DNA from 3 places in the Butyrivibrio sp. AE2032 genome. Region 3 is predicted to be linked to each of the others. Evidence: predicted binding sites of a transcription regulator. Region 3 holds the regulator's gene; each other region holds the start of a gene.
What was found. The regulator Rex, encoded in region 3, represses fermentation and respiration genes when NADH is low (regulators of the CRP and FNR family bind a similar motif). The targets are predictions, from matches to a motif close to ATTGTTAANTANTTAACAAT.
Positions count from the first base shown of each region.

Region 1: the regulator Rex is predicted to act here: its motif matches at 3,479-3,498, upstream of BO18_RS29690 (DUF5692 family protein).
Region 2: the regulator Rex is predicted to act here: its motif matches at 2,449-2,468, upstream of ptb (phosphate butyryltransferase).

Region 1 covers NZ_JNLF01000006.1:307,040-312,431, forward strand. The annotation lists gene BO18_RS29675 (FAD-dependent oxidoreductase) at 1-1,010, opposite strand, end outside; gene BO18_RS29680 (hydrogenase maturation nickel metallochaperone HypA) at 1,164-1,508, opposite strand; gene hypB (hydrogenase nickel incorporation protein HypB) at 1,652-2,320, opposite strand; gene BO18_RS29690 (DUF5692 family protein) at 2,321-3,442, opposite strand; gene BO18_RS29695 (hypothetical protein) at 3,643-4,530, opposite strand; gene hemZ (coproporphyrinogen dehydrogenase HemZ) at 4,523-5,392, opposite strand, start outside.
Region 2 covers NZ_JNLF01000003.1:2,008,292-2,013,683, forward strand. The annotation lists partial or broken gene BO18_RS10900 (TIM-barrel domain-containing protein) at 1-1,861, shown strand, start outside; gene BO18_RS36495 (DUF5110 domain-containing protein) at 1,943-2,422, shown strand; gene ptb (phosphate butyryltransferase) at 2,528-3,448, shown strand; gene buk (butyrate kinase) at 3,451-4,515, shown strand.
Region 3 covers NZ_JNLF01000003.1:2,687,850-2,693,241, forward strand. The annotation lists gene BO18_RS13575 (trimeric intracellular cation channel family protein) at 1-410, opposite strand, end outside; gene BO18_RS13585 (methyl-accepting chemotaxis protein) at 1,057-2,778, shown strand; gene BO18_RS13590 (redox-sensing transcriptional repressor Rex) at 2,926-3,570, shown strand; gene BO18_RS13595 (hypothetical protein) at 3,583-4,245, shown strand; gene BO18_RS13600 (bifunctional ADP-dependent NAD(P)H-hydrate dehydratase/NAD(P)H-hydrate epimerase) at 4,295-5,392, shown strand, end outside.

The DNA.
Region 1 (5,392 bases), on a different contig from region 3:
TTAGGATAAACAACCTCCTGGCCATTCTTCTTGCAAAGCTTCTGTCCAAGAGTTGCAGCACCGGCAGGACAAACCTCTACGCAACCACCACACGCAACACAGGCATCCTTGTCAACGTGTGCAACATAAGCAGAACGTGACATGTTAGGTGTGTTGAAGAGCTGTGATGTACGAAGTGCATAGCAGACATTTACATTACAGTTACAGATAGCAAAGATCTTCTCCTGGCCATCAATATTTGTGATCTGGTGAACGAAACCGTTATCCTCAGCCTGCTTGAAGATCTCAAGAGCCTCTTCCTTAGTGATATAATGGCCATCCTTCTGTGTTTCAACAACATAGTCAGCCATATCACCGATAGCGATGCACCATCCTTCAGGATCATCTGCGCAACCCTGCTCAAATGTCTTTCTTGATCTTCTGCATGAGCAAGGTGATGCAGCATATTTTCCCTCGTAGTAATCAAGCCAGTAGGAAATCTTCTCAAGATTGATGGAAGATCCCTGCATATCAATAGCCTTCTCAACAGGGATAACATGCATACCAACACCGGCTCCGCCCATAGGAACCATGTGTGTAAGACCCTCAAGAGGAATACGGCTCATTCTCTCAAAGAAAGCACCAGCCTCAGGATGTGCCTCTAAAACTTTGTGGTTCATGTTACCGAACTCAGCTGATCCGGGAACGTACATAGGAAGTACATACTGCTTCTCATGCTTAGGATTCTCATAGTTCCACTCGATAACGCCGTTATAAGACATCTCATCAAGCTGCTTCTGAAGCTCTTCCTTGGAATAATTAGTACAAAGAGCTGCAATCTGCTCGAAAGTCTTTGGCTTACGCTTTTCAAGCTTAAGAGCGATCTCACACTGCTCATCTGTGATCAGGTTGTAAAGGCCCCAATACTCAGGGCTCTCTTTTGTGATCTTCTCAAGGCCAAGCTTGATCTCTTTTCTGTCTGTTACAGCCTTTGAGAACCTTGCCAGTGGCTCACGGAAAGGCGCATTCATATCAACGGTTTCAGGAATGATCCCTGCTCTTGGATCCTTTTTGTTACGATTTGGATCAAGAGAATAAGGAGTCATCAGATCGTTCATATCAAAATTATTCATATCCATCTACTCTACCCTCTACTTTCTAAAATTATAAGCGTTTAATCTATATCAAGTGGCTGCTATCTCTTTTATCAAAAATTCATTGCCCTTTAAGAGATAGGTGTGTTCACTGCCACATTTTGGACATATCTTGCCATATGTTACTGTCTCATATTCGCTCTTACAATCCTCACAAAACGTGACTGCAGGAAGAGTCTCAATAATAAGCTCAGCATCCTTCATTAGTTCAGTTCTGTCAGCTGCCCACTTCCAAGCATCAGTTAAAAGAGATGGAACAACTCCTGAAACCTCTCCCAGCTGAATAGTTACTGAATGGATCTTCTCCAGTTCATTTTCCTTACCAAGATCAGTAAGGTCATCAATTATGCGGAAAACAACTCCAAGTTCATGCATAGTTCTATCCTAAATAACCTTTTCTTCAAACAAACAAATAGTTACATTTTGAGCGAAAAATACCGGGCGATAATACAAGGATAAAGATAAACTTCCCCATGTTTATCGTCCGGCATCTCCATAGTCTCATTGCCTAAATAATATTATTTCATCTGAGCATCGATCTGCTCTGAAAGCCAATCTGCCCACTCATTTATGCCTTCCCCTGTCTTGGCACAGATAGGAATTATCTTAGCCTTAGGGTTACGCATAAGGATGTACTCCTTACATTTCTCCATGTCGAAATCGAAATATGGAATAACATCAATCTTGTTGATGAGAACCACATCACAAATGGAGAACATCAGTGGATACTTAAGTGGCTTATCATGTCCCTCGGGAACTGAAAGGATCATGGCATTCTTGGTGCTTCCTGTATCAAACTCTGCAGGACATACAAGGTTTCCTACATTCTCAAGGATGGCAAAATCCACATCCTCAACACCAAGCTCCTTGATACCCTGCCTTGTCATGTCGGCATCAAGATGGCACATTCCACCTGTATGAAGCTGGATCGCTTTAACTCCAGTTGTTGCAATTGTCTTAGCATCAACATCAGAGTCGATATCAGCTTCCATAACACCGATCCTGTACTTGTCCTTAAGGGCCTCAATTGTTCTGGTAAGAGTTGTTGTCTTACCTGATCCGGGACTGGACATAAGGTTCAAAAGAAATGTCTTAGACTCCTTAAGTTCACCCCTGAGTTTATCAGCATCCTTATCATTACTTTCAAAGATGCTTCTCTTTACTTCTATAACTCTAACGTTATCCATTTATACCTCTGCGCGCTCCATAGCAAGGTCGAAGTCCTTAGTTCCAACAAATACTTCGTTAGCATAAGGGTTCTTGCCCATCTTAACAGATCTCTTGATAATCTCTGCGATGCAGATTACATTGATTGCAATTGAAAGAACTGCAACAACACCCTGAGCTGTAGGATTAGCTGTGATTCCAAGTGCCGAAATAGCCTCACCTGCTGCAGCAGTCTTACCTGCGCCGCTCTGATAGATCTGCATAGCTGAGTTGTAAAGCATCTCAGTGTTAACACCAGCAGCTGTAGCTCCACCGTAAACTGAAGGAAGAGCTGCCTGGAACTTACCAATAAGCTGGAATGTAGGAACAACCTGAGCCCACATGCACCAGATAGCAAGTGTGTTAGCACGGTTCTGGATCCAAGCACCCTTGTTCCAGAAAGCGTTAGCAAATGTAGGAGCAAGAAGAAGTGCAACACCACAGTACCATGTGTGTGTAGGAAGGTTGAGGTATGTGTACTCAAAGTTCCATACATCATAAGCAAGGATGAACCATACTGTCATATCAGGCCAAAGCATATCTGCGTGGTTCTTATCCTTTGAAGAATAAAGGTGAATACATCCTGTCATGCAGAAGATGTTGATCATACCCGCAAGAGCGTTAACAATGTTCCACCATCCACCATAGATGAATACGCCTTCGTTTGATGCCCACCAAGCGCCTGAGAAGTCGCCAGTGATCTTGAATGCTGCAAGAGCAGACTCCATATCAGAAACGTTAGCGATCATGATGTTAGCAGCAACGATGAACCAAGGGAACCACTTGAACCATTTCTCCTTGCCGATGCCCCATTTGTACTTGATCATCATGAAGCCTACGCAGCCAATATCAGCAGCATAAAGCTTGAAATAATGGAACCAGCCATCCATGTATGCAACAGTAGGATTTGCTTTTCCACCAAACATACCAAGATGTGCAAGAATAAAGTAAACTGTAAGAATTGTAGGAATGATGACGAAAACTAACATTCCGCCAGCCTTGGTCCTACGGCCAATCTCGTTCATGAGAATAAGTCCCACAAACACCAGTACCCATCCAATGAGCTGCATTGGAGCACTGCTTCCATAGAGTTGGAATAACATACTTAAAAACCTCCTTTTATATTGCTTTAATTTTAAATTGTGCAATATTTAACTAACTAACTCAGTATAGCATATTGCACAATTATTATCAATATTAATTTACTAAAATTTGTATAAAACGGGGCACTGTTTTAAAAAAAACGGTTTCCCACAAATCACTAATCTTCTAAATCAAATAAATTTACTTTTGTAATATCGTTTTATTTCTTCTTTTCAGAGTTTTGCAGAGTCAATGCCCGTAGATATTCCAAAGTGTGAAAAGCGATCCCCATATCATGATGGGAATATTCACTTATAAGATCCTGGTAATTATCATTAACAGCATCAATACCATCCTTGTAATAAGTGATAGAATTATTGGTCTGTGAAAGAAGCCCCGGCTGAAGCTCATAAGCATTGATGATACGTTTCTTGTACCATCTGGCAAGAGCTGCTTCTCTTTTTATATTCTCTTTCTCTGAGCCCTTATAATAGTTCATGACAATTACGCCATCAGTTTCACTGACCAGCTGTCTAAGCACCTTTTCCCTTCCTGAAGTATCATAGGAATACGGTACACAAAGATAAACGCTCAAAGGAACCTCATCCTCTGCCCTCTCCTCCATGACCTTAACTACATTATTGGTGTACTGTTCAAGGAGTTCATCCGGGATGTTGTGCCATTTTTTCAAAAGATATGGCTCAATATCAAAAACAACGCCTTTGATCTTATGTTTTTTACTTAATCCCATATTGAAAGATCTTGTCCTATCCAGAACCGTTTTCATGCTGGCATAGTTCTCTTCATAGCACCATTCCGGTTCACCGGCTAGGACGTAAACGTCAATACCATTTACTGCCATTTCTTTCAGAAAACGATGCACTTCCTCATCAGATATTTCCGGAGCAATGTACTGATAAACTTCCGTGATATCATTCTCCTTCATACACCTTATATCAGCCTCGTTAGGAAGATGATCATAAGAGAAAACGCCTGCCCCAAAAGGATAGTCACTTTCTTTGGCAGGTTTGAATGCAAATCCCGTCATAAGTAGAAATGCCACAAGGCTTAACAATATGCAGTTTAAACGCTTCCCCCTCTTATGCAAAAAGTTTCCTCTTTCTGTCAATCATCTCTTCAATATTGTCCATGTAGAGTTTGACATCTTTTACATTGTCGCAACGTTCTATCCTGCCACCCTCACCATAAACTCTCTTGGTGACCGTTCCGGCTCCAAGTGCAACAATTGACTGGACTTCCTCATTTATCAGAATATTATATATACCGGCTTTTCCCGGTCTTGCATATCCTGTATTCTCAAAATTACCACTGATGTTCTTTTGCCTGTAGAGATAATAAGGTTCAAGTCCAAGATCTAAGGCGCCCTTCCTTGCAATCTCCATCATCTCTCCGGTGTTGTTCATGGATTCCAGCATGGTGGTCTTCATTTCGCCCCTGAGTTCTCTTTCCCTGATAGCTTCAAAAAGCCTGGAACCACGCTTAATAGCCAGTGAATGAACAGTCAGATCATCAGGACCAAGTTTCTTTATCTCATCTATCGTATGTTGAACATCTGATGCATCTTCTCCGGGGAGCCCTAAGATAATATCCATATTGATATTGTCAAAGTCCTCTTCCCTTGCCATGTTGAAGGAATCAATAAGCTGCGCCACCGTATGCTGTCTTCCAATAACCCTTAGAGTAGCATCGCTCATGGTCTGAGGATTTACCGATATTCTGGTAACCCCCATCTCCTTCATAGCCTTTAGCTTCTCTCTGGTAATGGAGTCCGGACGCCCTGATTCAACCGTAAACTCTTTTACATGAGAAAGATCAACTCTTTCCCTGAGATAACCTATAAGCTCTCGAATCTGATCAGGTTCAAGGGTTGTGGGTGTTCCTCCTCCAATATAAACAGTATCAAGGGTCTTTCCGGCAAAATCCTTCGCCACATAATCAATCTCTTTTTT
Region 2 (5,392 bases), 680 kb from region 3:
TTTCTTTTGCCACAAAGAGTCTTACATTAACTGTGACAAAAGAGCCTTTCGCGTTGGAACTAAAGGACATGGAAGGAGATGAGCTGTACTCAACAGCAGGGCTCATGGCCTTTACAAAGGATTCCAATAACAGGCTGACTTCTTATACCCGCATGAATGAAGGGGATTTCTTCTATGGCTTCGGGGAGAAGACCGGGCCTTTGAATAAGAACAAGTCCTTCCTTCGGGAAAGAGCTACTGACAGCTTTGGGTACGATGCCTGGAGCGCGGACACTCTCTACAAGCATATTCCCTTCTATATAAGATTGGATCAGGCATCCAAGAAGGCTGTTGGAGTTTTCTACCACAATTTCTACGAGTCTGAGTTCAACATGGGATGCGAGAAATCCAACTATTTCCCAAGATACAGCTACTTCAGGGCAGACGGGGGAGACCTGGATATCTTCCTTATCGGTGGCAACAGGATTTCAAGGATTATTGATAACTATACCCTTTTGACCGGGCGCCCGGCTCTTTTGCCAAAAAGAGCTTTAGGCTATCAGGGGTCATCCATGTACTATGCGGAGCTTCCCAAGGACTGTGATGAAGCGCTGTTGGAATTCGTGGACACGGTCCGCGAGGAAGGCTTTCCGATAGATGGATTTCATCTGTCATCAGGCTACACGACGGTGGATTGTTCCGGGGCTGGCGCGGCTTCTGATGGCGGAAACAAAGACAGATCAGCTGTTGGATCTGGCGGTAAGCGCTGCGTATTCTGCTGGAACAGCGAAAGATTTAAGGATCCGGAAGGCTATTTCAAAGCCATGGCAGAAGCTGGCGCACCTAATGTACCAAACGTAAAGCCCGGCGTGCTCCTTGAACATCCGCGGTTTAAAGAATTCGAGGATGCAGGCGTTTTCGTGAAGACTGCGAAGCAGACAGATGACATGAATGTCTGCAGACAAGATGAAAAAACAGGCATACTTGAGAATGGGCGGACATGCGCCGATGATACTACAGCTTTGGGCCGCTGGTGGGGCGGCGAAGGGGCATATTGGGATTTCACTAATCCTAAGGCACGGGAACTTTGGAAGAAGTGCCTTAAGGAGGCGCTCATTGAAAAAGGCGTAACCTCAATCTGGAACGATAACTGTGAATATGATGGACTTCTTGATAAAGACGCAGAAATCTCTTTTGACGGAAAAGGCTCTACCATTGGGGCGCTGAAACCCATTATGGCTAATCTCATGTGTAAGCTTAGCAACGAAGCAATCTGTGAGCATAACAAAAACGCACGTCCATATTCAGTTTGCAGAGCCGGGGCAGCAGGAATACAGCGCTACGCCCAGACCTGGTGTGGCGACAACTATACAAGCTGGGCGACTCTTCGGGCAAACCTTCCTACCATATTGGGGATGGGGCTTTCGGGGCAGCCCAACGAAGGAGCGGACATAGGCGGATTTGCAGGACCTGTGCCATCAAAAGAGCTGTTCATAAGATGGATACAGAACGGAATTTTCCAGCCAGGTTTTCCATTCATTCTGCTTCCGATGACAACACGGTGACTGAGCCTTGGATGTATCCTGAGGCAACAGAGCTTATCAGGGAGTTGATCCTGTTCAGATATCGCATGTCGCCTTATCTGTATTCGTTAGAGTATGAGGCGTCAAGGAGCGGAGCGCCCATCATGAGACCTTTGGTCTACGAGTTCCAGGGGGACGCCATTGCACCGGCTATAGATGATGAGTTTATGTTTGGTCGTGATATCCTTGTGGCCAACGTTCTGGAGGAGGGGGCTGATTCCCGAAATGTATACTTGCCTTCAGGATGTTGTTGGTACGACATGAATGATGATTTCACCTGCCATGATGGCGGACAGATTGGTCCGGTTCATGCTGATCTAGAGACTATACCTATGTTTATCAGGGAAGGTGCCATTATTCCTTTTGCCCTGAATCAGCCCATGAATCTGGAAAAAGACAAGGTCACAGGACTTCACCTGTATCTGGCACCATTTGAGGGCGAGAGCCGCTTCACTCTCTACGAGGATGACGGAGTTTCCAATGATTACCTGGCTGGAAAGTTCTGCAAGACCCACATTACCATGAAAGGCTTTGATGTGGTGGACGTGGACTTTAAATTTGAGGGAAGCTACGAAAATCCTGTGAAGGACATGCTGGTGGAGATGAACCGAAAGGATAAGGCGCCGGTAAATGTCTGGCTCAAGTGCGCTGAGAGCAGCGGCGGAAAAATGGCCCCTGCAGGGGAGCAGTCTGCATCGGAAGAGCTGCCTCATTTCCTGAATTTCAACAAGTTTGAAGCTGCGCAGGAAGGCTGGTACTACCACATGTCCAAACGAACTGTCCTTATCAAGTACAGAAATCCGGAACGGGATTACAGACTTATAGTTTCCTTCAAGGCTTTTGACCTGGTGGGAATGTAATAACGTCATTGCATTATCGGGTATGTAGTGTTAAAATTTTATCATATGGCGGCCGGGATAAAAATGGTCGCAAGTACACTTGTTTTTATGGAGGGTATTCCAATTATGAGTAAGAACTTTGATGACATTTTAGCTAAGCTTAAGACTGCATCAACCAAGAAGATGTCAGTAGCAGTAGCTCAGGATTCTCACGTGCTTGAGGCCGTTAAGGTTGCAAAGGAGAGAGGAATCGTTGAGGCTATTCTTGTTGGCGACAAGGAGAAGATTGAGGAGATCATGGCTCAGCTTTCCATGAATCCTGCTGATTATGAGATCATCGATGTGAAGGATACAATCGAGGCAGCTCGCACAGCAGTATCACTTGTACACGATGGCAAGGCTGACATTTATATGAAGGGTTCACTTGAGTCCAAGGACTTCCTTAAGAGCGTTCTTGATAAAGAGGTTGGACTTCGTACAGGCCGTCCACTTTCACACGTTTGCGTATTTGAAATCCCCGGCATTGACCGTCTTCTTTTCCTTACAGACGTTGCTTTCATGCCATATCCAACACTTGAGGACAAGAAAGTTATCATTGAATATACAGTAGATGTAGCAAGAGCTTGCGGCGTTGAGTGCCCTAAGGTTGCTCCTCTTGCAGCAGTTGAAGTTGTTAATCCTAAGATGCCTGTTACCGTTGAGGCAGCAGAGCTCACAAGACTTAATGAAGAGGGCGAGATCAAGAACTGCATCGTTGACGGACCTCTTTCCATGGACCTTGCCATCGATCCTGAGGCTGCAAAGCACAAAGCAGGCGCTGAGGACAGGAAGATCGTAGGCGACGCGGATATACTTCTTTTCCCTGATATCCACGCCGGAAATCTTACATACAAGACTATCGTTCGTCTTGCACAGGTAAAGAACGGAAACATCCTTACTGGAACAAAGGCTCCGGTTATCCTTACATCAAGATCAGACTCTGTAGAAGTTAAGGTTAATTCAATTGCACTTGCAGCTGTAGTAGCAGCAAACAATAAAGGAGAATAATCATGGTAAAGAGCTTAATCATCAATCCCGGTTCAACATCTACAAAGATCGGTATCTTCGAGGACGAGACACTTACAAAAGAAGAGACTCTCCGTCACAGCACAGAGGAGATCGAGTCCTATGCTACAATCATTGACCAGAAGGACTTCCGCAAGAATATCATCCTTGATTTCCTGAAGAAGGAGAACATTGATATAAAGAGCTTCAACGTTATTGTGGGTAGAGGCGGACTTCTTCGCCCAATCCCTGGCGGAACTTACGAGTGCACAGATGCACTTTTAGAGGACCTCAGAAAGGGCGTTCAGGGACAGCATGCTTCTAACCTTGGCGGAATCCTTGCCAGAGAGATCGGCGACGAGATCGGCGTTCCTTCATTTATAGTTGACCCTGTTGTAGTTGACGAGATGGAGCCTGTAGCAAGAATCTCTGGTGTTCCAGAGATCGAGCGTGTTTCTATCGACCATCCTCTTAATCAGAAGGCTGTTGCCAGAAGATATGCAAAAGAGATCGGAAAGAAATATGACGAGATCAGCGTTATCGTTGTTCACATGGGCGGCGGTACATCAACAGGCGTTCATAAGAACGGCAAGATGATCGACGTTTACGCAGCTCTTAACGGAGACGGTGCTTTCTCACCAGAAAGAGCTAACGGAATTCCCGCAAAGGCTCTTGTAGATATGTGCTTCTCAGGAAAGTACACCTACGACGAGATGAAGAAAAAGATCGTTGGTTACGGCGGACTTAACGCTTACCTTGGAACCAACGACATGAGAGAAGTTAACAAGATGTGCGAGGAAGGCAACGAGAAGGCCAACCTTGTACGTGAAGCTTTCATCTATCAGATCTGCAAGAACATCGGTGCCTGCGCAACAGTTCTTAAGGGCAAGGTTGACCAGATCATCCTTACCGGCGGAATCGCTTATGGCCAGGTCATCACCGACAAGATCAAAGAGCGCGTTGACTGGATCTGCCCAGTTACAGTTTATCCTGGAGAGGATGAACTCCTTGCACTTGCTCAGGGCGCACTACGTGTACTGAACGGCGAAGAGAAAGCCCAGAACTATTGATAATATGTTTGTCAGAAAGCCAAAGGACAGTGTTGCTGTCCTCTGGCTTCTTTTTTCGTGATGTTTTAGGCCTGGGGGGCCACCTTGGTTACCATTCACGGTTTGGGGAAGCGATGCCCACAGGGAAGGGGAGAGTCTGGGAAAGCCGCGAGCAACAACTAAAAACACAAAATCTGAGCGTAGCAGCAAGCTGAAGAATTCATGTGCCATAAGCATTAGCACCTTCCAGCCTGCCCACGGACCCCAGGACGGCTCCTGAGTTTTCTCAGCTGTTATTTCCATTTCCTCACCGTACGCAAACGAAACGTTTCTTTAGCATTCCTGCAGTTTTTATAATATTACGCATGCTCGCTTGCAGGGCTCTATATGTTGCATGCCTCAAATGGTCATGGGGGTGCATTGCACCCAAGAGGGTCATGGAGCTACTCTCTCAAGGCGCGTTGGAAAACTATAATCTCTTACAGGTGACGAGCGCGCTTTGAAGAGATGGCTCCATAACCCTCTTTGTGCTCGCCTTGCGAGCCATGACCATTTTAATATACGTATATGAACAGCCCTGCTTCGGACATCTCTCGCATGCGAGTTAAAAACTGCATTGGAATGCTAAGAAACTGACGTTTGCTATTTGGAGGACTCGGAAATGAAAACAAGCAGCTTCAAAAGCCAATGAGCCGTCGGTCCGTAGGATGGAAGGTGCTAAGACTTACGACCATGAATTCCAGCGAGCCGGTCCGGGAAGATTTTGGTTTTTTTGTTGCGGGAAGCTTTCCCAGACTCTCCCCTTCCCTGTGGGCATCGCTTCCCCAAACCGTGAATGGTAACCCGCCTTGAATTTGCAGCGTGAATCTGCTACAATGTCCTTTGGATTTTGCTTATT
Region 3 (5,392 bases):
GCAGCAACAACTGCTCCTGATATTGCAAAGGCTATAAGACCTACATTTTCTATTAAAGACATAATGGTTGAATTCATATTAATTACCTGATTCTTCTTATTTTTCGAACATTCTGAATGATAATCCTTTTTCTCCTGCTTGTAAACCGTAGGAGCGATGTACTCGTTACCATTCACGGTTTGGGGAAGCGATGCCCACAGGGAAGGGGAGAGTCTGGGAAAGCTTCCCGCAACAAAAAAACCAAAATCTTCCCGGACCGGCTCGCTGGAATTCATGGTCGTAAGTCTTAGCACCTTCCATCCTACGGACCGACGGCTCATTGGCTTTTGAAGCTGCTTGTTTTCATTTCCGAGTCCTCCAAATAGCAAACGCCAGTTTCTTAGCTTTCCAATGCAGTTTTTAACTCGCATGCGAGAGATGTCCGAAGCAGGGCTGTTCATATACGTATAATAAAATGGTCATGGCTCGCAAGGCGAGCACAAAGAGGGTTATGGAGCCATCTCTTCAAAGCGCGCTCGTCACCTGTAAGAGATTATAGTTTTCCAGCGCGCCTTGAGAGAGTAGCTCCATAACCCTCTTGGGTGCAATGCACCCCCATGACCATTTGAGGCATGCATCATTATAAAGCCCTGCAAGCGAGCATGCGTAATATTATAAAAACTGCAGGAATGTTAAAGAAACGTTTCGTTTGCGTACGGTGAGGAAATGGAAATAACAGCTGAGAAAACTCAGGAGCCGTCCTGGGGTCCGTGGGCAGGCTGGAAGGTGCTAATGCTTATGGAACATGAATTCTTCAGCTTGCTGCTACGCTCAGATTTTGTGTTTTTAGTTGTTGCTCGCGGCTTTCCCAGACTCTCCCCTTCCCTGTGGGCATCGCTTCCCCAAACCGTGAATGGTAACATGTACTCACGTCTGTACCTTAAAACCGAATCCTTTTTATCAAAATTTAATAAAGAGCTGCGCGCTTATGCAACGAAAAATTGTATAATTAATTCATGATATTATGAGGAAGTTGTCACATAATACAGAATATGTTTTTGAGATAAGGAGGCTTCCATGGAAATCAGAGAAAGAAAGGGTAAACTGATCCAAAAGCTCATATTTGCTGCAGTTGCTGCTATTGTAGCAGTTGCCACAGCTCTTACAATCATGAGTGGTATTGAAATTAGTAAAACCTATAACAACTTGGTTCAGGAAGAGCTGAAAGTTGCGGTTAAGCAGATTGGCAGCGAGATGGAGAATGTCTGGGATGGCGACTGGTCCATGGTGGATGGCCGTGTATATAAGGGCGAAGAAGACATCATGGCAGAGTATGAGGAAATCATGGATCAGCTCAAAGCTGGGACCGGAATCGAGTACTCTATTTTCTATGGTACTGAGAGAGTAGTTACCACATTGAAGGACAGCAGTGGAAATAAAGCTATTGGCTATAACATATCAGATACGGTTAAATCTCATGTTATTGGAAGCAAACAGGAATACTTTTTAAAGGCTATTCCTGCAGGTACTTCTGAAAACTATTATTGTTACTATGCACCTCTGTTCAACAGCGATGGAACTGCTGTAGGAATGGTATTTGCAGGAAGAGAGAGTGATTCCGTAAAGACCAAGATCATGCAGATCATAATTCAGATGGTGATCATTTCCCTTATCATTACAATAGCTACATCAACGGTTGGTATTGTTGTTGCAAACAAGTCCTCCGGAAAGATGAGAGCAATCGCTGATGAACTGGGACTTCTTTCTCAGGGTCAGCTGAACCTCAATATTGATGAGACCTCCATTGACAGAAATGATGAGATCGGACTTCTTGCAGATGGTGCCAGGACCCTTTCAGAAAAGCTTGGCGAAGTTATCAGAACAACCATGGATATGTCCAGTGAGCTGAAGCGCTCTGGAGCGGAGCTTTCCGACTCAGCTTCCCAGGCATCCAACGCATCAAGCCAGGTAAGCGAGGCAGTAGATGAGATTTCAAAGGGTGCTGTAAGCCAGGCTGAGAGCGTTGAGACTGCAGCAGGAAATACACAGGCTATCGGAAAAGATATTGATGAAGTATCTGACAACGTTGAGGAACTCAATGCTTACGCAAGTGAGATGAAGACCTCCTGTGAGGCTGCTATGGAAGCTCTTGAAAAGCTTATTTCCCAGAGTACAGAGGTACAGGCTTCCGTTCAGGAAATCGGTCAGACCATAGATTCTACAAACGAATCAGCAAAAGAGATCTCCAAGTTCTCACAGGCTATCACAGAGATCGCATCCCAGACCAACCTCCTTTCTCTCAATGCTTCCATCGAGGCTGCAAGAGCAGGAGATGCAGGAAAGGGATTTGCAGTTGTTGCTACTGAGATCGGACAGTTGGCTGTACAGAGTAGTAATTCCGCTGAGGAGATCAAGAAGATCGTTGAAAAGCTTGTGGCTGATTCCGAGGCTTCAGTAGAAGTAATGCAGAAGCTCAATGCCAATTTTGCTCAGCAGTCAGAGCAGTTGGATGACACCAAGTCCAACATGCAGAGCATGGCAGATAACGTTGTCAACGTATCCAATTCAACTGACTCTATTGCAGGTCATATTGAACAGCTGACAAATGCAAAGGATAAGCTGGTTGAGATCATTTCCGATCTGTCAGCTATTTCCGAAGAAAATGCAGCATCTTCCGAGGAAACAAACGCCTCCATGCAGGAACTTAACGCAACCTTTGCAATTATTACAGAGTCTGCTGGAAAGCTTCAGGAACTGGCTGGAGACATGCAGGAAACTATCAGCTATTTCAAGCCATAAGTACCATAAAAATTTCTTTTCCCCCGGCCCTGAAAATCCCATGGTTGGGGGATTTTTTGTGCTTTTCCAGAATTGACATTTATTTAACGCACCCGTATAATGTAATTGTGTTTTACTTAACAAACTTATAACTTTTTGGAGATTGTTATGGCGGATAAAGAAATATCTCAGGCGGTCATTTCAAGATTGCCTCGTTACTTTAGATACCTGGGGGACCTTAAGGAAAAGGGTGTTGAGAGGATCTCATCCCAGGAACTATCAGACATCATGAAGGTCACAGCTTCCCAGATAAGACAGGACTTCAATAATTTCGGTGGCTTTGGACAGCAGGGTTACGGCTACAATGTAAACTATCTCTATGACGAGATCAGTAAGATCCTTGGAATCGACAGACAGCACTCTCTGGTCATCATCGGCGCAGGCCACCTTGGAAAGGCCATTGCCGGTTATACCAACTTCACCAGAAGAGGTTTTGTGTTCAAGGGAGCTTTCGATTGCAATCCTGACCTTTACGGAACCATGATAAGGGACGTGGAGGTAAGACCCATCGATGAGGTGGAGGAGTTTGTAAGGGCTAATGATATTGAAATCGCTGTTCTTACCATTCCTAAGGATCAGGCTGTGCCTATGGCACATAAGCTTGCACAGTGTGGAATCAAGGCTATATGGAACTTTGCCCACGTTGATCTGGATGTTCCTAACAATATTCAGGTAGAAAATGTACATTTATCTGACAGTTTGATGAAATTATCGTATAATATAAGCAGGTACGAAAAAACTATTAGACCGTAGTGAGAGAAACTGATGGCTAGAGATGATAGAGTGTACAGCTCCGCACTGGAGGGGAAGAGTATCCCTATCCTGACGCTGGACAATAAGTGGCATCAGCTGTTTACCCAGACAGAGATGACCCCTGAGATTGAAAAGCTGGCGGATGAACTGAATGCTTTAGTTGAGCGTGACGGCAAGATCCGCATGGAGACCAAGAGGATCAAGAAGCTTAAAAAGACGCTTCTTTCCGAGATCGTGCCCCTTAGGGATCAGGCCAACAAGGCAGGCAATTCACCTGCAATAGAAAAAGAAATATCTGAAAGAACCAGGCTCATCAATGAGTGTAACGATAAGCTCAAAGGATATGATGACGAGCTTTTGGATCTCTCCAGGGAAATATATGAGGTGGACTACAATCTTATGATTGAGACCATGAAGGCCTGCTACGAGACCCTTCATGAAAATACTGAATACATCAAGGGCCTGGATGAGTGGATCTCCAAAGTGAGAGTGGAGCTTAAGAAGAACGTCATAAGGCTCCAGGAAGCTGAAATGGAGAACTATAATCTCTATTCCTACATGCATCAGATATTTGGTCCCGAGGTCATCGATATCTTTGATATCAAATATGATCCGAACAGAAGACATCCAGTCAGAAGGCCGCTTTCCGGGGACGAGAGCGAGTATACGGATTGAATTAAAGGCTGCCCGGTGGCAGCCTTACTTAGTTGGGGAGGATAAATAATTGAAATACGCCCTTTCAAGCCAGGAAATGAAGATAATGGACCGAAATACCTCGGAGGTTTTTGGCGTTGATACGGCTATTCTCATGGAGAGGGCTTCCCTTGAGGTTGTAAGCCGGATTGAGGATTGGAAAAAAGCGCGAAACGCCGTAAGACCCTACAGGGTTCTGATCCTTGCCGGGGTTGGCAATAACGGCGGAGATGGAGTCTGCATCGGCAGAATACTAAAGACCAGGGGATATCTTGTTACCCAGTGCATTATTGGGGATATGACCAAGACCACGGACCTTCTTCTTAAACAGCTGAGGATAGCTGAGAAGTACGGTATTGTAACTGAGACCTTTTTGGGGCTTCAGGAGCGAAAAAACGGATTTGATTTTGATATCATAGTTGATGCGCTATTTGGCATCGGGCTTTCCAGGCCTCTTGTGGGAGATGCTCTGGAGGCAGTTAAATATACCGAGAAATGCAAAGAGGAAATGGGAAAAGATATTTTTCTGATCTCGGTGGATATGCCCTCAGGCGTAAGCGCTGATACCGGCCAGGTTTTTGAAGCTGCTGTCAAGGCAGATATGACCGTAACCTTTAATCAGGTGAAGCTTGGCCAGATCCTTTATCCGGGCTGTGAGTACTGCGGAGAGCTGGTGGTAGCTGATGCCGGCATCACTAAGGAGAGTTTTCTTGGAAAAGAGCCTTTGGCGGTATTTCATGATGGAGAGCCCTTAGCTCTTTTGCCTGAAAGAAGGAAGGATTCCAACAAGGGAACTAATGGGAAGGTCCTTATTGTAGCTGGTTCCAAGGACATAAGCGGAGCCTGCCTCCTTGCTGCATCTGCAGCACTTAAGGCAGGAGCAGGAATGGTCAGGATCTTTACTGCGGCGGAAAATGCCGAGGCGGTGAAGACTCTTTTACCGGAAGCTATGTTGGAAACCTACGAGGACTTTGAACCCGTAATGGATAAGCTAAGGCTTTTGATGGAATGGTCCACCCAGGCGGTCATTGGTCCCGGCATTGGTACAGCTGCCAAGGGAAAAGAACTTTTGACCGTGATGCTGGAATATTATGACAAGAGCCTTGTGACGGATGCGGATGCTCTTAAT